One region of the Bacillus sp. DTU_2020_1000418_1_SI_GHA_SEK_038 genome, then DNA from elsewhere that is predicted to be linked to it. Evidence: a T-box and tRNA genes for the amino acid it is inferred to sense, from the RefSeq annotation. Region 1 holds a T-box; the other regions hold tRNA genes.

Region 1 (7,078 bases):
GCGGATTCAACATCCGGCCAGCCCATTGTGGAGAATGGCCATAATGCAGAGCTAAACCATGTATCTAATACGTCCTTATCTTGTTCCCAGTTCTCGATATCTTCTGGTGCCTCATGTGCAACATATACTTCACCAGTTTCTTTATGATACCAAGCTGGAATGCGATGTCCCCACCAAAGCTGACGGGAAATGCACCAGTCACGAATATTTTCCATCCAGCGAAGGTACGTATTTTCAAATCGATCCGGAACAAAGTTAACTTTTTCTTCCTTCGATTGTAGGGCAATGGCCTCATCTGCTAATGGCTGCATTTTTACGAACCACTGTGTTGACAAATAAGGCTCTACTACGGCGCCGCTGCGCTCAGAGTGGCCAACTGAATGCATATGTTCTTCAATTTTGAAAAGTACCCCTTGCTCTTGCAGATCCTTAACAATTTGCTTACGGCATTCGAAACGGTCCATATCCTTATATTTTCCCGCTCTTTCATTCATTGTGCCATCTTCATTCATGACAAGAACTCGTTCAAGATTATGGCGATTTCCAATTTCAAAGTCATTCGGGTCATGCGCTGGTGTAATCTTAACTGCACCTGAACCAAATTCCATATCAACATAATCATCACCAACAATTGGAATTTCACGTCCAACAATCGGAAGCTTAACTGTTTTACCAATTAAGTGCTTATAACGATCATCTTCAGGATGAACAGCTACTGCCGTGTCACCTAACATTGTTTCTGGACGTGTTGTCGCAATTTCTATATGTCCTGAGCCATCTGTAAGCGGGTATTTCATATGGTAGAACGCACCCTGAATATCTTTATGGATTACCTCGATGTCAGAAAGTGCCGTCTTAGTTGATGGGTCCCAGTTGATAATATATTCGCCCCGGTAAATTAGCCCCTTATTATACAATGTAACAAATACTTCACGAACAGCCTTTGATAAGCCTTCATCAAGTGTAAAACGCTCACGGGTATAATCTAAACCAAGTCCAAGCTTAGACCATTGCTGGCGGATATGGCTGGCGTATTCCTCTTTCCATTTCCAAGTTTCTTCAACAAACTTTTCACGGCCTAAATCATAGCGGCTTTTTCCTTCTCCGCGAAGCTTTTCCTCTACTTTTGCCTGTGTAGCAATCCCAGCGTGGTCCATCCCTGGAAGCCAAAGGACATCATAACCCTGCATACGCTTCATCCGCGTTAAAATGTCTTGAAGAGTTGTATCCCATGCGTGACCTAAATGAAGCCTTCCTGTCACGTTTGGAGGTGGAATAACGATTGTATACGGCTCTTTATCCGCATCATCCTTAGCCTCGAAAAATTTCCCCTTAAGCCACCATTCATAACGTCCCTGTTCAATTGATTGAGGGTCATATTTGGTTGGCATAGTTAATTCTTTTGTTTCCATTACACACATTCCTTTCTGATACATTCATTCTCTTGAAAAAACAAAAAACCCCACTCGTCATAAAAGGACGAATGGAGTTTGCTTCGCGGTACCACCTTTTTTTCAACCGAAAATAGAAATGCGGATGCGGCTTTATTTAAAAAGCATCTGCAATCTACATTTGATTGACTCTTAACTAGATAACGGATTTCCCGTCCTTCACTACTCGAAAATACATTCTTTCATGAAAGAAGCTCAAGGGCGACCTTCCAACGGTTCTGCTTAGAAAACCTTTCAGCTAATAGTTTTCCTCTCTTTAAGCAAATGGCCATCGTACTCTTCCCTGTCGTAGCTGTTCATTTATAATTGTCTAGATTTAGCGCCTAGCGCCTATACTTTTCTTTATTCAATATAGTACCTAATAAATAGGATGGACGTCAATCATTATTCCCTATTTATCAATATATTATACGATTGGACTTCATTGGTGCATCAAGTTTGATCAATTTGCCATTTGACAGTTTAGATTAATCCAAATTAAAAAGCACGATCATTGGGGATAACACATAGTATGATATGAGAAATGTTGGAAAGGGGCATGTAAATGAGAAGAAGGTATAATCCTTATACACTGCCGCCGTGGTTAAAAACAATAAGAGGGGCCTGCTCCCAATTCATTATTCCATTTTGCTGTTTTCAAGGAATACGTGTTATTATATTTCCAACTACCTTTGACGTACTATTCCTTGCTGTTTTAATATTTATTGCTGTTGCCTTTCGTCTTGAGTTATTATAGGGCCCAAAATCCTTTTAATTTTGGGCTCCTTCTTGTTGTGCAGCAGCCTCAGCCTGTGCTTTTGCTTCCTGCTTTTGCCTCTCGATCTCTTCCATCCTCGACAATACGTATTCCGTATTTTTTACTCGCCAATATTGCTTTTGATAGTGCAAAAGAATCTTTCGTTCATGATGGCTATAAGGATTTTTATAATATTTCTCAGCTGCACGAATAACCGCTCCTGGATGGGCAAAATAGCTTTGAAATAGCAGCAGTTCATCCTCCTTTAATGGGAAGTATTTCAAATAAGTATAAATCCATTCAATACAATCCTCTGCTCTCCTCGGAAAGGTTTTCAACGTACGTGACAAAAACGGCAGCAAGTCATGCAAAGGTGATCCTTGCTTAGCACGTTCAAAGTTTGAGAAGTAGCCATAGCCTCTTTCATCATATAAAAAATGGTCTGTTGAAATTTTCCCATGAACGGTTACAATTCTCGCTTTTTCATGATCCTTCGTTTTTTCATACCACTCTTTAAGTTTTCTAATTGAGAAATCTAAAGCCTGGTTCATTTCGTTATAGGAAAGGACAAACATTAATTCAAAGGGGGACAAATAGTCTCTCTGTTCACAGGCTTCCATAAATCCTTCCAAAAATTCCTTTTCCTTTTCCCTTTCTAACAGTGTTTTTTCAAAATGCTCAGCTCTATCTTCTTTACTAATCTTTAATTCAGTTGCTGATAAAGTATGGAGTCTAGCTAGTTCACGAAAGAGCTGATGGTGGCGTTCATGGCTTAATTCATTTGCTTCATTCATCATCCAGGGCATGAGGTAATAAAGTTCATTTTCATGTAATACAGCGTACCTTCCATCTAGAGTTGGAAAAACAGGTACGATGCGGTTATAGCCCTTTTGATATAGACTTTGGATTTGCTTGACAAAATCTCCCCCGTGTCTTGGGTCGATTTTTTTTAAGGCAAAAACTCCTTTATTGGAATAGACTTTTTGAATCCTTCCCATTTCCTCAACAAAATGCGGTTCTATTGCATAATGCTTTAAAATTGGAGAAACCTGTCGTAATCGATTCTTTTCATTCATAAGAATCACCTGCCTTTATAGAGGAGCGTAAACGCCAATGTGCTGGAGCTAGACAAATAGAAAAACTGAGCAGGTTCGTATTTACCTGCCCAGCCTGTTATTTAGAAATTATTTGTGGGCAACGGCTACAGGGATATAAAGGACCTGCCCCTCATATATATCTTGACTAATTTCCAAATGATTCACACTAAGCAACCGTTGAACAGGAATTTCATATCTTTCTGCAATGATATCGATCGTATCACCAAGCTGAACGATGCATACCTTAAGCTTAGCCACATCATCCTCTGACTTTCGGGCAAAAAATTCAGTTAAAGACATGCTTTTCTTTTTCGATGGCTTTTTCTTCTTTTTATCAGCAGCTTCCTCTTTTTCAGCAGCCTTTTTGGCTACATGATCAGAGGATTCGTCACTGCTGGATTCTTGATGATTTTCCATCTCAACTTCCTGCATCGGGCTTTCTTCCACATTTGGCATCGAATAGATTTCTTCGGCAGAAGGAGGTTGTTGTTCACTTCTTTGGGCCGAGAAGGAGATTTCTGGCTGTATTTCAATCTTTTCCGCAACAGCCTCTTCCTGAACTACTTCAATTCTTACTGCCTCTTCAGGCTGTTTTTTTGCTTCAGCCTCAAATGGAACAAAAATTGGATTTTTTTCCTTTTCTCCAAATGTCTCTCTTTCCTCTGCTGATTCTTCCTCTGCTTTTAAATTCCAATTTAATTCAGGCGTTGCCTCTTCTATATGATAAGCAGGCTCTTGATCCTCAGTCTCTGTTCTTGGAGGGGCATGCTGCTGTTCCCCGTACAAACCAGAAATAGTAAGATTCGCAGTTAACTTCATACAGCTTCTTTCGGGAAAAACATAATCAAAAGATTCGACTAACACATCAATATCATGAACACTTTCGATTCTATTTCTAGGTATCGTTATGTCTACCGGGAAGAAGTGAGTGAATTCACATACTCCTTCATCTCTTTCTTCGACTACTTGAATAAATTTCGGAGCTGTAAAGGAATCCTCATATTCTATTTCTGCTGTTTCGTGCCGCTTAAATTCACCAGATAGCTCGAGTGCTCCTTGAATCGTTACATATTGATCATTTTCTTGAATAAGAATATCTGGATCAAGTGAAATTGAAATTAATTCAGATACTTCCTGTCCTTTTTGAAACCATACAGATTCCTCTAAAGAAAATCGTAAGCACGATGGGTTTCCTTGAGACAAAGCGACTCCTCCTTTCATAACCTTTACGTTTAATCACTATGTCATTTACACTTTATGAGAATGATAATTTTTTTATGATTGAAAATAACACAGCTCGGCAAAAAACTAATAAAAAAACACCCATCTAAAAAGATGAGTGTCAGGTATTTAGCCTTTAAGCTTTGAAAATGCAATTTCTGTTGCTTGCAGCGTTTTTTCAATATCTTCATCACTATGTGCCGTTGATAGGAAGAGGCCTTCAAACTGTGATGGTGGAAGGAATACTCCTTGATTAGCCATTTCTTGGTAATAGGATGCAAAATAATCTAGGTTTGATGATTTAGCTTTGTCATAGTTAATCACATCTTCATTTGTAAAGAAGAAACCAATCATTGATCCAGCACGATTAAAAGTGTGCGGGATTTCATATTTTTCCGCAGCCGCTTTTATGCCAGCTTCCAATAAATCCCCTTTACGCTGGAATTCTTTATATGAATCTGGAGTTAACTGACTCAATGTTTCATAGCCAGCCGTCATTGCTAATGGATTTCCAGACAAAGTTCCTGCCTGATAAATAGGACCGCTCGGTGCGATTTGCTCCATAATTTCCGCTTTTCCGCCATATGCACCAACTGGTAGTCCTCCGCCGATTACTTTACCTAGACAAGTAATATCTGGTGTAACATTGTAATAGCCTTGAGCACAATGGTAGTCAACACGGAAGCCTGTCATAACCTCGTCAAAGATTAAGAGGGCACCATATTGACTTGTGATGTCTCTCAAGCCTTCCAAGAAGCCTGGAAGCGGCGGAACAACTCCCATATTCCCAGCAACAGGCTCTGCAATGATACAGGCAATGTCTTCACCAAATTGTTCAAATGCATATTTAACACTTTCTAAATCATTATAAGGGACAGTAATGGTGTTTTTCGCAACACTTTCTGGAACACCTGGGCTATCAGGAAGTCCAAGTGTAGCGACCCCAGACCCCGCTTTAATAAGCAGGGAATCGCCATGCCCGTGGTAGCAGCCTTCAAATTTCAAAATTTTATTTCGCCCCGTATAGCCGCGTGCAAGTCTTAAAGCACTCATTGTTGCTTCTGTACCTGAAGAGACCATGCGGACGACCTCAATTGAAGGTACTCTCTCCTGGACTAGCTTGGCTAAGTCATTTTCTTGAACAGTCGGTGCACCGAAGCTAGTTCCCATTTCAGCAACCTTTTTAATTGCTTCCACAACTCGATCATTCGAATGTCCGAGTATCAGGGGGCCCCAAGATAAAACATAGTCAATATATTCATTGCCATCAATATCATAAATTTTAGAGCCTTTTCCTCGTTCCATGAAAATTGGATCCATCTTAACGGATTTAAAGGCACGAACTGGTGAGTTGACCCCGCCTGGCATTAATTTACTTGCTTCCTTAAAAGCCTGAATAGATTTTTCGTAAGAGCGCATTTAATCCCTCTTCTCAATTTAATGTATTTCTGAATTCCACTTAGTCTTAACTCCCTTGAATCTGTATTCTTACCATGAAGGGCGTTATACAGCTCCTTTAACTACCTTCAGTCCGAACTTCTTGCACTGAAGGGCGTTTTATAGCGCTTCATTCATAGGAGTGAATTTTATTATTTGTTTCGAAGCCATCTAGCGGCGTCTTTAGCGTGATACGTAATAATTAAATCACAGCCGGAACGCTTCATTCCGACTAACATTTCCATAACAATTCTCTCTTCATCAATCCAGCCATTTTGAGAGGCTGCTTTCACCATGGAATATTCTCCGCTCACATTATAAATAACTAGTGGGAGATTAATATTATTTTTCACATCACGGACGATATCGAGATAAGGCATTCCGGGCTTTACAATTATAAAATCTGCGCCTTCCATTAAATCGGATTCAGCTTCACGCAGAGCCTCCATGCGGTTTGCCGGATCCATTTGGTAAGCTTTACGATCACCAAATTGAGGTGTACTGTCAGCCGCATCACGGAATGGGCCATAGAATGCTGATGCATATTTCACGGCATAAGACATAATAGGTACATTTTCAAAGCCAGATTCATCTAAGCCCGCACGAATCGCAGCAACAAATCCATCCATCATATTTGATGGAGCAATAATATCTGCGCCTGCTTTTGCTTGACTGACAGCGGTTTGCACTAATAAATCAAGTGAAGCATCATTTAAAACTTGTCCATTCTCAATTACACCGCAATGCCCATGGCTCGTGTACTCACATAGACAAGTATCTGCAATAACAATTACTTCAGGAAACTTTTCTTTAATTAATCTAGTCGCCTCTTGGACAATTCCATGATCGTGATACGCCTGGTTGCCGCATTCATCTTTTTCAACTGGGATTCCAAAAAGCAGCACAGATTTAATCCCTAATGAAACAACCTCATTCATTTCTTCTTCTAGATGATCTAATGATAAATTGTAAATTCCTGGCATTGAGGAAATTTCTCTTTTAATATCTTTTCCTTCAGCAACAAAAATCGGATAAATCAAGTCGTCTGTAGTTAGATGGTTTTCACGAACTAAAGCTCTCATGTTTGGACTTTGGCGAAGTCTTCTATGTCTTGTAAATTGGATATCCATCAGAAT
Region 2 (7,078 bases), 1.3 Mb from region 1:
CTTCATAATCATTATCTAGTTTTCAAGGAACAAAAAACACTAATTTACATAGTGTTTTGAGAGATAATTCCCTCAAAACTGAACGAACAAGTAACGTCTTTTATTGAAGTATCAAGTACTTCAAATCTTCCTTAGAAAGGAGGTGATCCAGCCGCACCTTCCGATACGGCTACCTTGTTACGACTTCACCCCAATCATCTGTCCCACCTTAGGCGGCTGGCTCCAAAAGGTTACCCCACCGACTTCGGGTGTTACAAACTCTCGTGGTGTGACGGGCGGTGTGTACAAGGCCCGGGAACGTATTCACCGCGGCATGCTGATCCGCGATTACTAGCGATTCCGGCTTCATGCAGGCGAGTTGCAGCCTGCAATCCGAACTGAGAATGGTTTTATGGGATTGGCTAAACCTCGCGGTCTTGCAGCCCTTTGTACCATCCATTGTAGCACGTGTGTAGCCCAGGTCATAAGGGGCATGATGATTTGACGTCATCCCCACCTTCCTCCGGTTTGTCACCGGCAGTCACCTTAGAGTGCCCAACTGAATGCTGGCAACTAAGATCAAGGGTTGCGCTCGTTGCGGGACTTAACCCAACATCTCACGACACGAGCTGACGACAACCATGCACCACCTGTCACTCTGTCCCCCGAAGGGGAAAGTCCTATCTCTAGGATTGTCAGAGGATGTCAAGACCTGGTAAGGTTCTTCGCGTTGCTTCGAATTAAACCACATGCTCCACCGCTTGTGCGGGCCCCCGTCAATTCCTTTGAGTTTCAGCCTTGCGGCCGTACTCCCCAGGCGGAGTGCTTAATGCGTTTGCTGCAGCACTAAAGGGCGGAAACCCTCTAACACTTAGCACTCATCGTTTACGGCGTGGACTACCAGGGTATCTAATCCTGTTCGCTCCCCACGCTTTCGCGCCTCAGCGTCAGTTACAGACCAGAGAGTCGCCTTCGCCACTGGTGTTCCTCCACATCTCTACGCATTTCACCGCTACACGTGGAATTCCACTCTCCTCTTCTGCACTCAAGTCCCCCAGTTTCCAATGACCCTCCACGGTTGAGCCGTGGGCTTTCACATCAGACTTAAAGGACCGCCTGCGCGCGCTTTACGCCCAATAATTCCGGACAACGCTTGCCACCTACGTATTACCGCGGCTGCTGGCACGTAGTTAGCCGTGGCTTTCTGGTTAGGTACCGTCAAGGTACCGGCAGTTACTCCGGTACTTGTTCTTCCCTAACAACAGAGTTTTACGATCCGAAAACCTTCATCACTCACGCGGCGTTGCTCCGTCAGACTTTCGTCCATTGCGGAAGATTCCCTACTGCTGCCTCCCGTAGGAGTCTGGGCCGTGTCTCAGTCCCAGTGTGGCCGATCACCCTCTCAGGTCGGCTACGCATCGTTGCCTTGGTGAGCCATTACCTCACCAACTAGCTAATGCGCCGCGGGCCCATCTGTAAGTGATAGCCGAAGCCATCTTTCAGCTTTCCTACATGAGTAGAAAAGAATTATCCGGTATTAGCTCCGGTTTCCCGAAGTTATCCCAGTCTTACAGGCAGGTTGCCCACGTGTTACTCACCCGTCCGCCGCTAACTTTTGGGAGCAAGCTCCCGCAAGTTCGCTCGACTTGCATGTATTAGGCACGCCGCCAGCGTTCGTCCTGAGCCAGGATCAAACTCTCCAATAAATTGTGAGTTGATTAGCTCATAAATGTCTTTTTAAAAAAAGACTAAAAGTTAAACGTTGACGTTTTTGTTCGTTCAGTTTTCAAAGAACTATCTTGTCGCTTAAGGCGACTTTTCAATAATACTACGTTTTTTAAACGGTGTCAATAACTTTTTTGAATCTTTTTGGTGGAGCCTAGCGGGATCGAACCGCTGACCTCCTGCGTGCAAGGCAGGCGCTCTCCCAGCTGAGCTAAGGCCCCAAAAATAATGGTCGGGAAGACAGGATTCGAACCTGCGACCCCTTGGTCCCAAACCAAGTGCTCTACCAAGCTGAGCTACTTCCCGAAAATGGCGCGCCCGAAAGGAGTCGAACCCATAACCTTCTGATCCGTAGTCAGACGCTCTATCCAATTGAGCTACGGGCGCATTCTTTAATTTAAATGGTGCCGAGGACCGGAATCGAACCGGTACGGTAGTCACCTACCGCAGGATTTTAAGTCCTGTGCGTCTGCCAGTTCCGCCACCCCGGCATTTTTTTGGAGCGGAAGACGGGATTCGAACCCGCGACCCCCACCTTGGCAAGGTGGTGTTCTACCACTGAACTACTTCCGCTTATCTTTATGAATGCGGGTGAAGGGAGTCGAACCCCCACGCCTCGCGGCGCCAGATCCTAAGTCTGGTGCGTCTGCCAATTCCGCCACACCCGCATATATAAATGGTGAGCCATGAAGGACTCGAACCTTCGACCCTCTGATTAAAAGTCAGATGCTCTACCGACTGAGCTAATGGCTCGTATAAGTTTCAAAAACAGTGCCGGCCAGAGGACTCGAACCCCCAACCTACTGATTACAAGTCAGTTGCTCTACCAATTGAGCTAGGCCGGCATATATAATATTTAGCTCTAATTTAGTTACTGCTAATAAATGTGCTCCAAAGCCCTGCGGTCTTTGCCGCAGATTTTAAAAGTTTGCCATTCGAGGGGTAAAGCTTCGTTGTTGCAAGCTTTTAAAATCCTCTACCAATTGAGCTAGGCCGGCATAATCATGGTGGAGGATGACGGGATCGAACCGCCGACCCTCTGCTTGTAAGGCAGATGCTCTCCCAGCTGAGCTAATCCTCCATTTATTAAAGCCTAGCGGCGTCCTACTCTCACAAGGGGACAGCCCCTAACTACCATCGGCGCTGAAAAGCTTAACTTCCGTGTTCGGGATGGGAACGGGTGTGACCTTTTCGCTATCGCCACTAGACCTATTTTATTGAGGTTTGTTCCCTCAAAACTAGATAATGCTGAAGAAGTTATTCGAGTAATCATACTAAATGTGGTTAAGTCCTCGACCGATTAGTATTTGTCAGCTCCACGTGTCGCCACGCTTCCACCTCAAACCTATCAACCTGATCATCTTTCAGGGGTCTTACTAGCTTGACGCTATGGGAAATCTCATCTCGAGGGGGGCTTCATGCTTAGATGCTTTCAGCACTTATCCCGTCCGCACATAGCTACCCAGCTATGCCTTTGGCAAGACAACTGGTACACCAGCGGTGCGTCCATCCCGGTCCTCTCGTACTAAGGACAGCTCCTCTCAAATTTCCTGCGCCCACGACGGATAGGGACCGAACTGTCTCACGACGTTCTGAACCCAGCTCGCGTACCGCTTTAATGGGCGAACAGCCCAACCCTTGGGACCGACTACAGCCCCAGGATGCGATGAGCCGACATCGAGGTGCCAAACCTCCCCGTCGATGTGGACTCTTGGGGGAGATAAGCCTGTTATCCCCGGGGTAGCTTTTATCCGTTGAGCGATGGCCCTTCCATGCGGAACCACCGGATCACTAAGCCCGACTTTCGTCCCTGCTCGACTTGTAGGTCTCGCAGTCAAGCTCCCTTATGCCTTTACACTCTTCGAATGATTTCCAACCATTCTGAGGGAACCTTTGGGCGCCTCCGTTACTCTTTAGGAGGCGACCGCCCCAGTCAAACTGCCCACCTGACACTGTCTCCCGCCCCGATCAGGGGCGCGGGTTAGAATTTCAATACAGCCAGGGTAGTATCCCACCAATGCCTCCACCGAAGCTGGCGCTCCGGCTTCCAAGGCTCCTACCTATCCTGTACAAGCTGTACCGAAATTCAATATCAGGCTACAGTAAAGCTCCACGGGGTCTTTCCGTCCTGTCGCGGGTAACCTGCATCTTCACAGGTACTATAATTTCACCGAGTCTCTCGTTGAGACAGTGCCCAGATCGTTACGCCTTTCGTGCGGGTCAGAACTTACCTGACAAGGAATTTCGCTACCTTAGGACCGTTATAGTTACGGCCGCCGTTTACTGGGGCTTCAATTCAGAGCTTCGCTTGCGCTAACCCCTCCTCTTAACCTTCCAGCACCGGGCAGGCGTCAGCCCCTATACTTCGCCTTGCGGCTTCGCAGAGACCTGTGTTTTTGCTAAACAGTCGCCTGGGCCTATTCACTGCGGCTCATCCGGGCTATTCACCCAAATGAGCACCCCTTCTCCCTAAGTTACGGGGTGATTTTGCCGAGTTCCTTAACGAGAGTTCTCTCGCTCACCTTAGGATTCTCTCCTCGCCTACCTGTGTCGGTTTGCGGTACGGGCACCTTTTCCCTCGCTAGAGGCTTTTCTTGGCAGTGTGGATTCAGGAACTTCGGTACTATATTTCCCTCGCTATCACAGCTCAAGCTTAACGCAAGCGGGATTTGCCTCGCTTGCACTCTAACTGCTTAGACGCGCTATTCCAGCAGCGCGCTTACCCTATCCTCCTGCGTCCCCCCATTGCTCAAACGGTAAAGAGGTGGTACAGGAATATCAACCTGTTGTCCATCGCCTACGCTTTTCAGCCTCGGCTTAGGTCCCGACTAACCCTGAGCGGACGAGCCTTCCTCAGGAAACCTTAGGCATTCGGTGGATGGGATTCTCACCCATCTTTCGCTACTCATACCGGCATTCTCACTTCTAAGCGCTCCACCAGTCCTTACGGTCTAGCTTCAACGCCCTTAGAACGCTCTCCTACCACGGACATCGCAGATGTCCATCCACAGCTTCGGTGATACGTTTAGCCCCGGTACATTTTCGGCGCAGAGTCACTCGACCAGTGAGCTATTACGCACTCTTTAAATGGTGGCTGCTTCTAAGCCAACATCCTGGTTGTCTAAGCAACTCCACATCCTTTTCCACTTAACGTATACTTTGGGACCTTAACTGGTGGTCTGGGCTGTTTCCCTCTTGACTACGGATCTTATCACTCGCAGTCTGACTCCCATGGATAAATCTTTGGCATTCGGAGTTTGTCTGAATTCGGTAACCCGATGAGGGCCCCTAGTCCAAACAGTGCTCTACCTCCAAGATTCTAACAACATGAGGCTAGCCCTAAAGCTATTTCGGAGAGAACCAGCTATCTCCAAGTTCGATTGGAATTTCTCCGCTACCCACACCTCATCCCCGCACTTTTCAACGTGCGTGGGTTCGGTCCTCCATCCAGTGTTACCTGGACTTCAACCTGGACATGGGTAGGTCACCTGGTTTCGGGTCTACGACCACATACTCATACGCCCTATTCAGACTCGCTTTCGCTGCGGCTCCGTCTATTCAACTTAACCTTGCATGTAATCGTAACTCGCCGGTTCATTCTACAAAAGGCACGCCATCACCCGTTAAAGGGCTCTGACTACTTGTAGGCACACGGTTTCAGGAACTATTTCACTCCCCTTCCGGGGTGCTTTTCACCTTTCCCTCACGGTACTGGTTCACTATCGGTCACTAGGGAGTATTTAGCCTTGGGAGATGGTCCTCCCTGCTTCCGACGGGATTTCACGTGTCCCGCCGTACTCAGGATCCACTCTGGAGGGAACGAAGTTTCAACTACAGGGCTTTTACCTTCTCTGGCCGGCCTTTCCAGACCTGTTCATTTACCTCGTTCCTTTGTAACTCCGTATAGAGTGTCCTACAACCCCAAGAGGCAAGCCTCTTGGTTTGGGCTAATCCCGTTTCGCTCGCCGCTACTCAGGGAATCGCGTTTGCTTTCTCTTCCTCCGGGTACTTAGATGTTTCAGTTCCCCGGGTCTGCCTTCAATACCCTATGTATTCAGGTAAAGATACTGTTCCATTACGAACAGTGGGTTCCCCCATTCGGAAATCTCCGGATCAAAGCTTACTTACAGCTCCCCGAAGCATATCGGTGTTAGTCCCGTCCTTCATCGGCTCCTAGTGCCAAGGCATTCACCGTGCGCCCTTATTAACTTAACCTGTTCGGCAAATGATAAGCGGCGCATCTCTGCGTCAGCTCTCTCGCTGTGCTCCTCACGTATCAACTGCGTACGTTCCGGTGCTCGCTCGGTCGCTTCCTTGATCTGCTTGCTTCTCATTTCCCTCACGATTTGTGAATAGATTAATTTCTATATCTCGTGATTGGTTGTTTTTAACTCTATATTAAATAGAGAGAAATACTAAAATGGCGATTACTCGGTTATTGCTTCTTCAAATCATTATCTAGTTTTCAAGGAACAAGGCCACTGATTTCAATCACATCGTGATTCTACATCGTAGCGACTCTTCATGCTGCCTTGCGACGAGCTGAGGAATACATCCTCGAATCTTCTGCGGCGCAGGAGCAAATATTGAGAAATTAAAATCATTTTAAAAATGATGATAATTCCCTCAAAACTGAACGAACAAGTAACGTCTTTTATTGAAGTATCAAGTACTTCAAATCTTCCTTAGAAAGGAGGTGATCCAGCCGCACCTTCCGATACGGCTACCTTGTTACGACTTCACCCCAATCATCTGTCCCACCTTAGGCGGCTGGCTCCAAAAGGTTACCCCACCGACTTCGGGTGTTACAAACTCTCGTGGTGTGACGGGCGGTGTGTACAAGGCCCGGGAACGTATTCACCGCGGCATGCTGATCCGCGATTACTAGCGATTCCGGCTTCATGCAGGCGAGTTGCAGCCTGCAATCCGAACTGAGAATGGTTTTATGGGATTGGCTAAACCTCGCGGTCTTGCAGCCCTTTGTACCATCCATTGTAGCACGTGTGTAGCCCAGGTCATAAGGGGCATGATGATTTGACGTCATCCCCACCTTCCTCCGGTTTGTCACCGGCAGTCACCTTAGAGTGCCCAACTGAATGCTGGCAACTAAGATCAAGGGTTGCGCTCGTTGCGGGACTTAACCCAACATCTCACGACACGAGCTGACGACAACCATGCACCACCTGTCACTCTGTCCCCCGAAGGGGAAAGTCCTATCTCTAGGATTGTCAGAGGATGTCAAGACCTGGTAAGGTTCTTCGCGTTGCTTCGAATTAAACCACATGCTCCACCGCTTGTGCGGGCCCCCGTCAATTCCTTTGAGTTTCAGCCTTGCGGCCGTACTCCCCAGGCGGAGTGCTTAATGCGTTTGCTG
Region 3 (7,078 bases), 1.4 Mb from region 1:
CTTCTTTCGAATCCGATCAATGCATAGGTTCGTGGCAATTCGATAAAGCCATGAAGAGAATTTCAAATTTATATTAAAACTATGAATGTTCACGTAAGCTCTTAAAAAAGCCTCCTGTGCGATGTCCTCTGCTTCATGTCTATTTCCCAGCATTCTGTAGCAAATCATATAAACCTTTTCTTTATAGATTTCTACTATTTCTGCGTAGGCATCCTGATCCCCTTTTAATACCTGCTTAATCCTTTTCTTTACGATTGTCTCCATTTTTCTTTTACCTCCGCTCTAGTGCGGCTAATCGATATTACGATCGATAGCGGAAAAGGTTTCATTTTTTTTAAAAAATACTAACCATATCTATATTAACAAATTTTTACTGCTGTGGTTTAATAATTTTATTTTACGGGGATTATAGTAAGAAAAGTTGCCAAAAGGTGTACATGCTTAGGCATTTCTATTATTTAACAGATAATCCTAAGCTCCCAATAAGCAAAAAAGGGGTGGTCTCATGTGTGTGAATGTAAACTATTAAAGGATATAGAAGATTGCAGGAGAGAAATGATTAATTTAGCATCCTCCTCACCTCTGTCTAGCCAACGAGTAGTAGACATGAGCACAGAATTAGATAGGCTGCTCAATTTATACTACACCCAGATTAAAAATAATTAGGCAGGGCTATTTTGAGCCACTGCCTGTTTCTCTATTATAGAAGCTTTTCGCCAAATAATGAACCCATTAATGCAACAGCAACTGATGCTGTTTTATTTTTTTCATCTAAGATAGGATTTACTTCCACAAATTCAGCTGAGGTTATTAATCGGGCTTCGGCTAGCATCTCCATAGCTAAGTGACTTTCCCGATAGCTAATACCGCCAATAACCGGAGTTCCTACTCCTGGTGCATCATGGGGATCTAAGCCATCCAAATCAAGAGACAGATGGACCCCATCCGTTTTTCCCTTCAAATAGCTAATCGTTTCTTCCATAACCTTCGTCATTCCCAAACGGTCGATTTCATGCATCGTGTACACTTTAATACCCAGCTTTTTTATTAGTTCCCTTTCGCCCTCATCTAAAGCACGAGCTCCGATTATAACAATATTCTCAGGCCTTACTTTCGGAGCATAGCCACCCACATTGGTAAGCAATGGATGACCCATGCCTAAACTAACAGCAAGCGGCATCCCATGGATATTTCCTGAAGGGGAAGTCTCGGCCGTATTTAAATCCCCGTGAGCATCATACCAAATAACGCCTAAATTTTTATAATGCTTTGCGACCCCAGCCAACGTGCCAATCGCAATACTATGATCTCCTCCAAGCACAAGTGGAAATGCTTGATCCTCAATGGCTTGATCCACCTCTTTAGCGAGCAATTCCGTTTTTTCCGCAATTAAATTTAAATTACGCAGGTTGGAGACCGGATCCACCTCTACTTCTGGTCTGCCTATGGCAATATCCCCCTTGTCATGAACTTCATCAAACAATGCTTTTAATCGTTCATTCACACCTGCATATCGAATGGCACTTGGCCCCATATCTACTCCACGTCTCGCTTGACCCAAATCCATAGGCATCCCAATAATCGCCAACTTTTTCATAAAAAAGCCCTCCCCTTAAGCCAATAATTCATTTTCTACTTTTATTTTAACCCCATTCAAGGAAATGACTCAACTCGACAAAAGTCTGTATATATATGCGGAATTAACCTAATTTTTTTACTTTTTGGACCGTTTATATTCAGCAGCATGCTTTGTTGTGGTTTTAGGAGTGGTTCTTTAGAGGAAGGGGGGCATCATAAACACTTTATGAGGGGCTTTCTCTCTGTTTTTCTGGTCGGACGGGAATCAGAACCTCTTTTTGGTGACCGGTCCACCTACTTTTTAGGCTGGATAGGCATCATTACCTTTTCTTGATTGCCCGGCACCTTTAATATTTCGGATAAAAAGGGTTCATCAAAAAAAATGAAAGAAGACCTTTAGGAATTATCTTCCTAAAGGTCTTCTTTCATTTACTTAAGTGAGCCATGAAGGACTCGAACCTTCGACCCTCTGATTAAAAGTCAGATGCTCTACCGACTGAGCTAATGGCTCGTAATGTAATGTTGTTTCTTGAATTTTGATTGTAGTCGGAAATTGCTTCAAAGTCCTTCGGTCTTTGTCGCAAGTTTTTTTAAAAACTATTCAACGATGTAAAGCTTCATAGCTGTTTTTAAAAAAACTGGCTGGGCTAGCTGGATTCGAACCAACGCATGTCGCAGTCAAAGTGCGATGCCTTACCGCTTGGCTATAGCCCATTGTAAACTACATAATTTACAAAATAAAAAGGACTAGTTATAACATGTCCATTTTTAATATTTTTATTAAAAATAAATGGTGGTGGGGGACGGATTCGAACCGCCGAACCCAAAGGGAGCGGATTTACAGTCCGCCGCGTTTAGCCACTTCGCTACCCCACCAAATTATAAGATGCCGGCCAGAGGACTCGAACCCCCAACCTACTGATTACAAGTCAGTTGCTCTACCAATTGAGCTAGGCCGGCATAATTAAATAATCATTTCTAATTTAGTTGCTGCTGATAACTGTGATCCAAAGCCCTATGGTCTTTGTCGCAGATTTTAAAAGTTTGCCATTCGAGGTAAAAAAGCTTCGTTGCTGTAAGCTTTTATAATCCTCTACCAATTGAGATAGGCCGGCATATATGGTGGAGGATGACGGGATCGAACCGCCGACCCTCTGCTTGTAAGGCAGATGCTCTCCCAGCTGAGCTAATCCTCCGAAATGGTGACCCATACGGGATTCGAACCCGTGTTACCGCCGTGAAAGGGCGGTGTCTTAACCGCTTGACCAATGGGCCATATAATATTATTAAGGTAAGCTTCCAAGCGGGTTCGAACCGCTGACCTCTTCCTTACCATGGAAGTGCTCTACCTGCTGAGCTATGGAAGCATCACAACTACCTGCTCATTTAAATCATCAAAAAAATGGCTCCGCAGGTAGGATTCGAACCTACGACCGTTCGGTTAACAGCCGAATGCTCTACCACTGAGCTACTGCGGAATAGTAAAAAATTAAGGCCTAGCGACGTCCTACTCTCACAAGGGGACAGCCCCTAACTACCATCGGCGCTGAAAAGCTTAACTTCCGTGTTCGGGATGGGAACGGGTGTGACCTTTTCGCTATCGCCACTAGACCTATTTTATTGAGGTTTGTTCCCTCAAAACTAGATAATGCTGAAGAAGTTATTCGAGTAATCATACTAAATGTGGTTAAGTCCTCGACCGATTAGTATTTGTCAGCTCCACGTGTCGCCACGCTTCCACCTCAAACCTATCAACCTGATCATCTTTCAGGGGTCTTACTAGCTTGACGCTATGGGAAATCTCATCTCGAGGGGGGCTTCATGCTTAGATGCTTTCAGCACTTATCCCGTCCGCACATAGCTACCCAGCTATGCCTTTGGCAAGACAACTGGTACACCAGCGGTGCGTCCATCCCGGTCCTCTCGTACTAAGGACAGCTCCTCTCAAATTTCCTGCGCCCACGACGGATAGGGACCGAACTGTCTCACGACGTTCTGAACCCAGCTCGCGTACCGCTTTAATGGGCGAACAGCCCAACCCTTGGGACCGACTACAGCCCCAGGATGCGATGAGCCGACATCGAGGTGCCAAACCTCCCCGTCGATGTGGACTCTTGGGGGAGATAAGCCTGTTATCCCCGGGGTAGCTTTTATCCGTTGAGCGATGGCCCTTCCATGCGGAACCACCGGATCACTAAGCCCGACTTTCGTCCCTGCTCGACTTGTAGGTCTCGCAGTCAAGCTCCCTTATGCCTTTACACTCTTCGAATGATTTCCAACCATTCTGAGGGAACCTTTGGGCGCCTCCGTTACTCTTTAGGAGGCGACCGCCCCAGTCAAACTGCCCACCTGACACTGTCTCCCGCCCCGATCAGGGGCGCGGGTTAGAATTTCAATACAGCCAGGGTAGTATCCCACCAATGCCTCCACCGAAGCTGGCGCTCCGGCTTCCAAGGCTCCTACCTATCCTGTACAAGCTGTACCGAAATTCAATATCAGGCTACAGTAAAGCTCCACGGGGTCTTTCCGTCCTGTCGCGGGTAACCTGCATCTTCACAGGTACTATAATTTCACCGAGTCTCTCGTTGAGACAGTGCCCAGATCGTTACGCCTTTCGTGCGGGTCAGAACTTACCTGACAAGGAATTTCGCTACCTTAGGACCGTTATAGTTACGGCCGCCGTTTACTGGGGCTTCAATTCAGAGCTTCGCTTGCGCTAACCCCTCCTCTTAACCTTCCAGCACCGGGCAGGCGTCAGCCCCTATACTTCGCCTTGCGGCTTCGCAGAGACCTGTGTTTTTGCTAAACAGTCGCCTGGGCCTATTCACTGCGGCTCATCCGGGCTATTCACCCAAATGAGCACCCCTTCTCCCTAAGTTACGGGGTGATTTTGCCGAGTTCCTTAACGAGAGTTCTCTCGCTCACCTTAGGATTCTCTCCTCGCCTACCTGTGTCGGTTTGCGGTACGGGCACCTTTTCCCTCGCTAGAGGCTTTTCTTGGCAGTGTGGATTCAGGAACTTCGGTACTATATTTCCCTCGCTATCACAGCTCAAGCTTAACGCAAGCGGGATTTGCCTCGCTTGCACTCTAACTGCTTAGACGCGCTATTCCAGCAGCGCGCTTACCCTATCCTCCTGCGTCCCCCCATTGCTCAAACGGTAAAGAGGTGGTACAGGAATATCAACCTGTTGTCCATCGCCTACGCTTTTCAGCCTCGGCTTAGGTCCCGACTAACCCTGAGCGGACGAGCCTTCCTCAGGAAACCTTAGGCATTCGGTGGATGGGATTCTCACCCATCTTTCGCTACTCATACCGGCATTCTCACTTCTAAGCGCTCCACCAGTCCTTACGGTCTAGCTTCAACGCCCTTAGAACGCTCTCCTACCACGGACATCGCAGATGTCCATCCACAGCTTCGGTGATACGTTTAGCCCCGGTACATTTTCGGCGCAGAGTCACTCGACCAGTGAGCTATTACGCACTCTTTAAATGGTGGCTGCTTCTAAGCCAACATCCTGGTTGTCTAAGCAACTCCACATCCTTTTCCACTTAACGTATACTTTGGGACCTTAACTGGTGGTCTGGGCTGTTTCCCTCTTGACTACGGATCTTATCACTCGCAGTCTGACTCCCATGGATAAATCTTTGGCATTCGGAGTTTGTCTGAATTCGGTAACCCGATGAGGGCCCCTAGTCCAAACAGTGCTCTACCTCCAAGATTCTAACAACATGAGGCTAGCCCTAAAGCTATTTCGGAGAGAACCAGCTATCTCCAAGTTCGATTGGAATTTCTCCGCTACCCACACCTCATCCCCGCACTTTTCAACGTGCGTGGGTTCGGTCCTCCATCCAGTGTTACCTGGACTTCAACCTGGACATGGGTAGGTCACCTGGTTTCGGGTCTACGACCACATACTCATACGCCCTATTCAGACTCGCTTTCGCTGCGGCTCCGTCTATTCAACTTAACCTTGCATGTAATCGTAACTCGCCGGTTCATTCTACAAAAGGCACGCCATCACCCGTTAAAGGGCTCTGACTACTTGTAGGCACACGGTTTCAGGAACTATTTCACTCCCCTTCCGGGGTGCTTTTCACCTTTCCCTCACGGTACTGGTTCACTATCGGTCACTAGGGAGTATTTAGCCTTGGGAGATGGTCCTCCCTGCTTCCGACGGGATTTCACGTGTCCCGCCGTACTCAGGATCCACTCTGGAGGGAACGAAGTTTCAACTACAGGGCTTTTACCTTCTCTGGCCGGCCTTTCCAGACCTGTTCATTTACCTCGTTCCTTTGTAACTCCGTATAGAGTGTCCTACAACCCCAAGAGGCAAGCCTCTTGGTTTGGGCTAATCCCGTTTCGCTCGCCGCTACTCAGGGAATCGCGTTTGCTTTCTCTTCCTCCGGGTACTTAGATGTTTCAGTTCCCCGGGTCTGCCTTCAATACCCTATGTATTCAGGTAAAGATACTGTTCCATTACGAACAGTGGGTTCCCCCATTCGGAAATCTCCGGATCAAAGCTTACTTACAGCTCCCCGAAGCATATCGGTGTTAGTCCCGTCCTTCATCGGCTCCTAGTGCCAAGGCATTCACCGTGCGCCCTTATTAACTTAACCTTGTTCGGTGAATGATAAGCGGCGCATCTCTGCGTCAGCTCCGTCACTGTGCTCCTCGCGTACCAACTACGTACGCTCCGGTGCTCGTTCTGTCGCTTCCTTGATCTGCTTGCTTCTCATCCCCCTCACAACTCTTCTGAATTGTGATTTGGTTTTAAACTCTATATATAATAGAGAGAATAACTAAAATGGCGATTACTCGGTTATTGCTTCTTCAAATTATTATCTAGTTTTCAAAGAACAAAGTTTTGAGAGATAATTCTCTCAAAACTGAACGAACAAGTAACGTCTTTTATTGAAGTATCAAGTACTTCAAATCTTCCTTAGAAAGGAGGTGATCCAGCCGCACCTTCCGATACGGCTACCTTGTTACGACTTCACCCCAATCATCTGTCCCACCTTAGGCGGCTGGCTCCAAAAGGTTACCCCACCGACTTCGGGTGTTACAAACTCTCGTGGTGTGACGGGCGGTGTGTACAAGGCCCGGGAACGTATTCACCGCGGCATGCTGATCCGCGATTACTAGCGATTCCGGCTTCATGCAGGCGAGTTGCAGCCTGCAATCCGAACTGAGAATGGTTTTATGGGATTGGCTAAACCTCGCGGTCTTGCAGCCCTTTGTACCATCCATTGTAGCACGTGTGTAGCCCAGGTCATAAGGGGCATGATGATTTGACGTCATCCCCACCTTCCTCCGGTTTGTCACCGGCAGTCACCTTAGAGTGCCCAACTGAATGCTGGCAACTAAGATCAAGGGTTGCGCTCGTTGCGGGACTTAACCCAACATCTCACGACACGAGCTGACGACAACCATGCACCACCTGTCACTCTGTCCCCCGAAGGGGAAAGTCCTATCTCTAGGATTGTCAGAGGATGTCAAGA

What was found. A T-box is a leader RNA that pairs with one kind of tRNA and senses whether it is charged. The one in region 1 lies ahead of RRV45_RS16400 (valine--tRNA ligase), so its partner is inferred to be a tRNA-Val.
Region 2: it encodes a tRNA-Val, which carries the amino acid that the T-box ahead of RRV45_RS16400 (valine--tRNA ligase) is inferred to sense. The anticodon was not compared.
Region 3: it encodes a tRNA-Val, which carries the amino acid that the T-box ahead of RRV45_RS16400 (valine--tRNA ligase) is inferred to sense. The anticodon was not compared.

What each region holds. Positions count from the first base shown of each region.
Region 1 covers NZ_CP135435.1:3,268,327-3,275,404, forward strand. Annotated here, with positions in the region: gene RRV45_RS16400 (valine--tRNA ligase) at 1-1,412, opposite strand, end outside; T-box leader at 1,473-1,750, opposite strand; gene RRV45_RS16405 (hypothetical protein) at 1,996-2,187, shown strand; gene ysxE (spore coat protein YsxE) at 2,202-3,263, opposite strand; gene spoVID (stage VI sporulation protein D) at 3,372-4,487, opposite strand; gene hemL (glutamate-1-semialdehyde 2,1-aminomutase) at 4,635-5,924, opposite strand; gene hemB (porphobilinogen synthase) at 6,095-7,072, opposite strand.
Region 2 covers NZ_CP135435.1:92,344-99,421, reverse strand. Annotated here, with positions in the region: rRNA gene RRV45_RS00510 (16S ribosomal RNA) at 136-1,685, opposite strand; tRNA gene RRV45_RS00505 (tRNA-Ala) at 1,850-1,925, opposite strand; tRNA gene RRV45_RS00500 (tRNA-Pro) at 1,934-2,010, opposite strand; tRNA gene RRV45_RS00495 (tRNA-Arg) at 2,015-2,091, opposite strand; tRNA gene RRV45_RS00490 (tRNA-Leu) at 2,107-2,195, opposite strand; tRNA gene RRV45_RS00485 (tRNA-Gly) at 2,203-2,277, opposite strand; tRNA gene RRV45_RS00480 (tRNA-Leu) at 2,291-2,372, opposite strand; tRNA gene RRV45_RS00475 (tRNA-Lys) at 2,382-2,457, opposite strand; tRNA gene RRV45_RS00470 (tRNA-Thr) at 2,477-2,549, opposite strand; tRNA gene RRV45_RS00465 (tRNA-Val) at 2,710-2,785, opposite strand; rRNA gene rrf (5S ribosomal RNA) at 2,796-2,912, opposite strand; rRNA gene RRV45_RS00455 (23S ribosomal RNA) at 2,985-5,919, opposite strand; rRNA gene RRV45_RS00450 (16S ribosomal RNA) at 6,394-7,078, opposite strand, start outside.
Region 3 covers NZ_CP135435.1:165,951-173,028, reverse strand. Annotated here, with positions in the region: gene sigW (RNA polymerase sigma factor SigW) at 1-264, opposite strand, end outside; gene RRV45_RS00965 (aspartyl-phosphate phosphatase Spo0E family protein) at 508-666, shown strand; gene rocF (arginase) at 701-1,597, opposite strand; tRNA gene RRV45_RS00955 (tRNA-Lys) at 2,017-2,089, opposite strand; tRNA gene RRV45_RS00950 (tRNA-Gln) at 2,218-2,292, opposite strand; tRNA gene RRV45_RS00945 (tRNA-Tyr) at 2,370-2,454, opposite strand; tRNA gene RRV45_RS00940 (tRNA-Thr) at 2,466-2,538, opposite strand; tRNA gene RRV45_RS00935 (tRNA-Val) at 2,699-2,774, opposite strand; tRNA gene RRV45_RS00930 (tRNA-Glu) at 2,779-2,853, opposite strand; tRNA gene RRV45_RS00925 (tRNA-Thr) at 2,873-2,945, opposite strand; tRNA gene RRV45_RS00920 (tRNA-Asn) at 2,982-3,056, opposite strand; rRNA gene rrf (5S ribosomal RNA) at 3,073-3,189, opposite strand; rRNA gene RRV45_RS00910 (23S ribosomal RNA) at 3,262-6,196, opposite strand; rRNA gene RRV45_RS00905 (16S ribosomal RNA) at 6,524-7,078, opposite strand, start outside.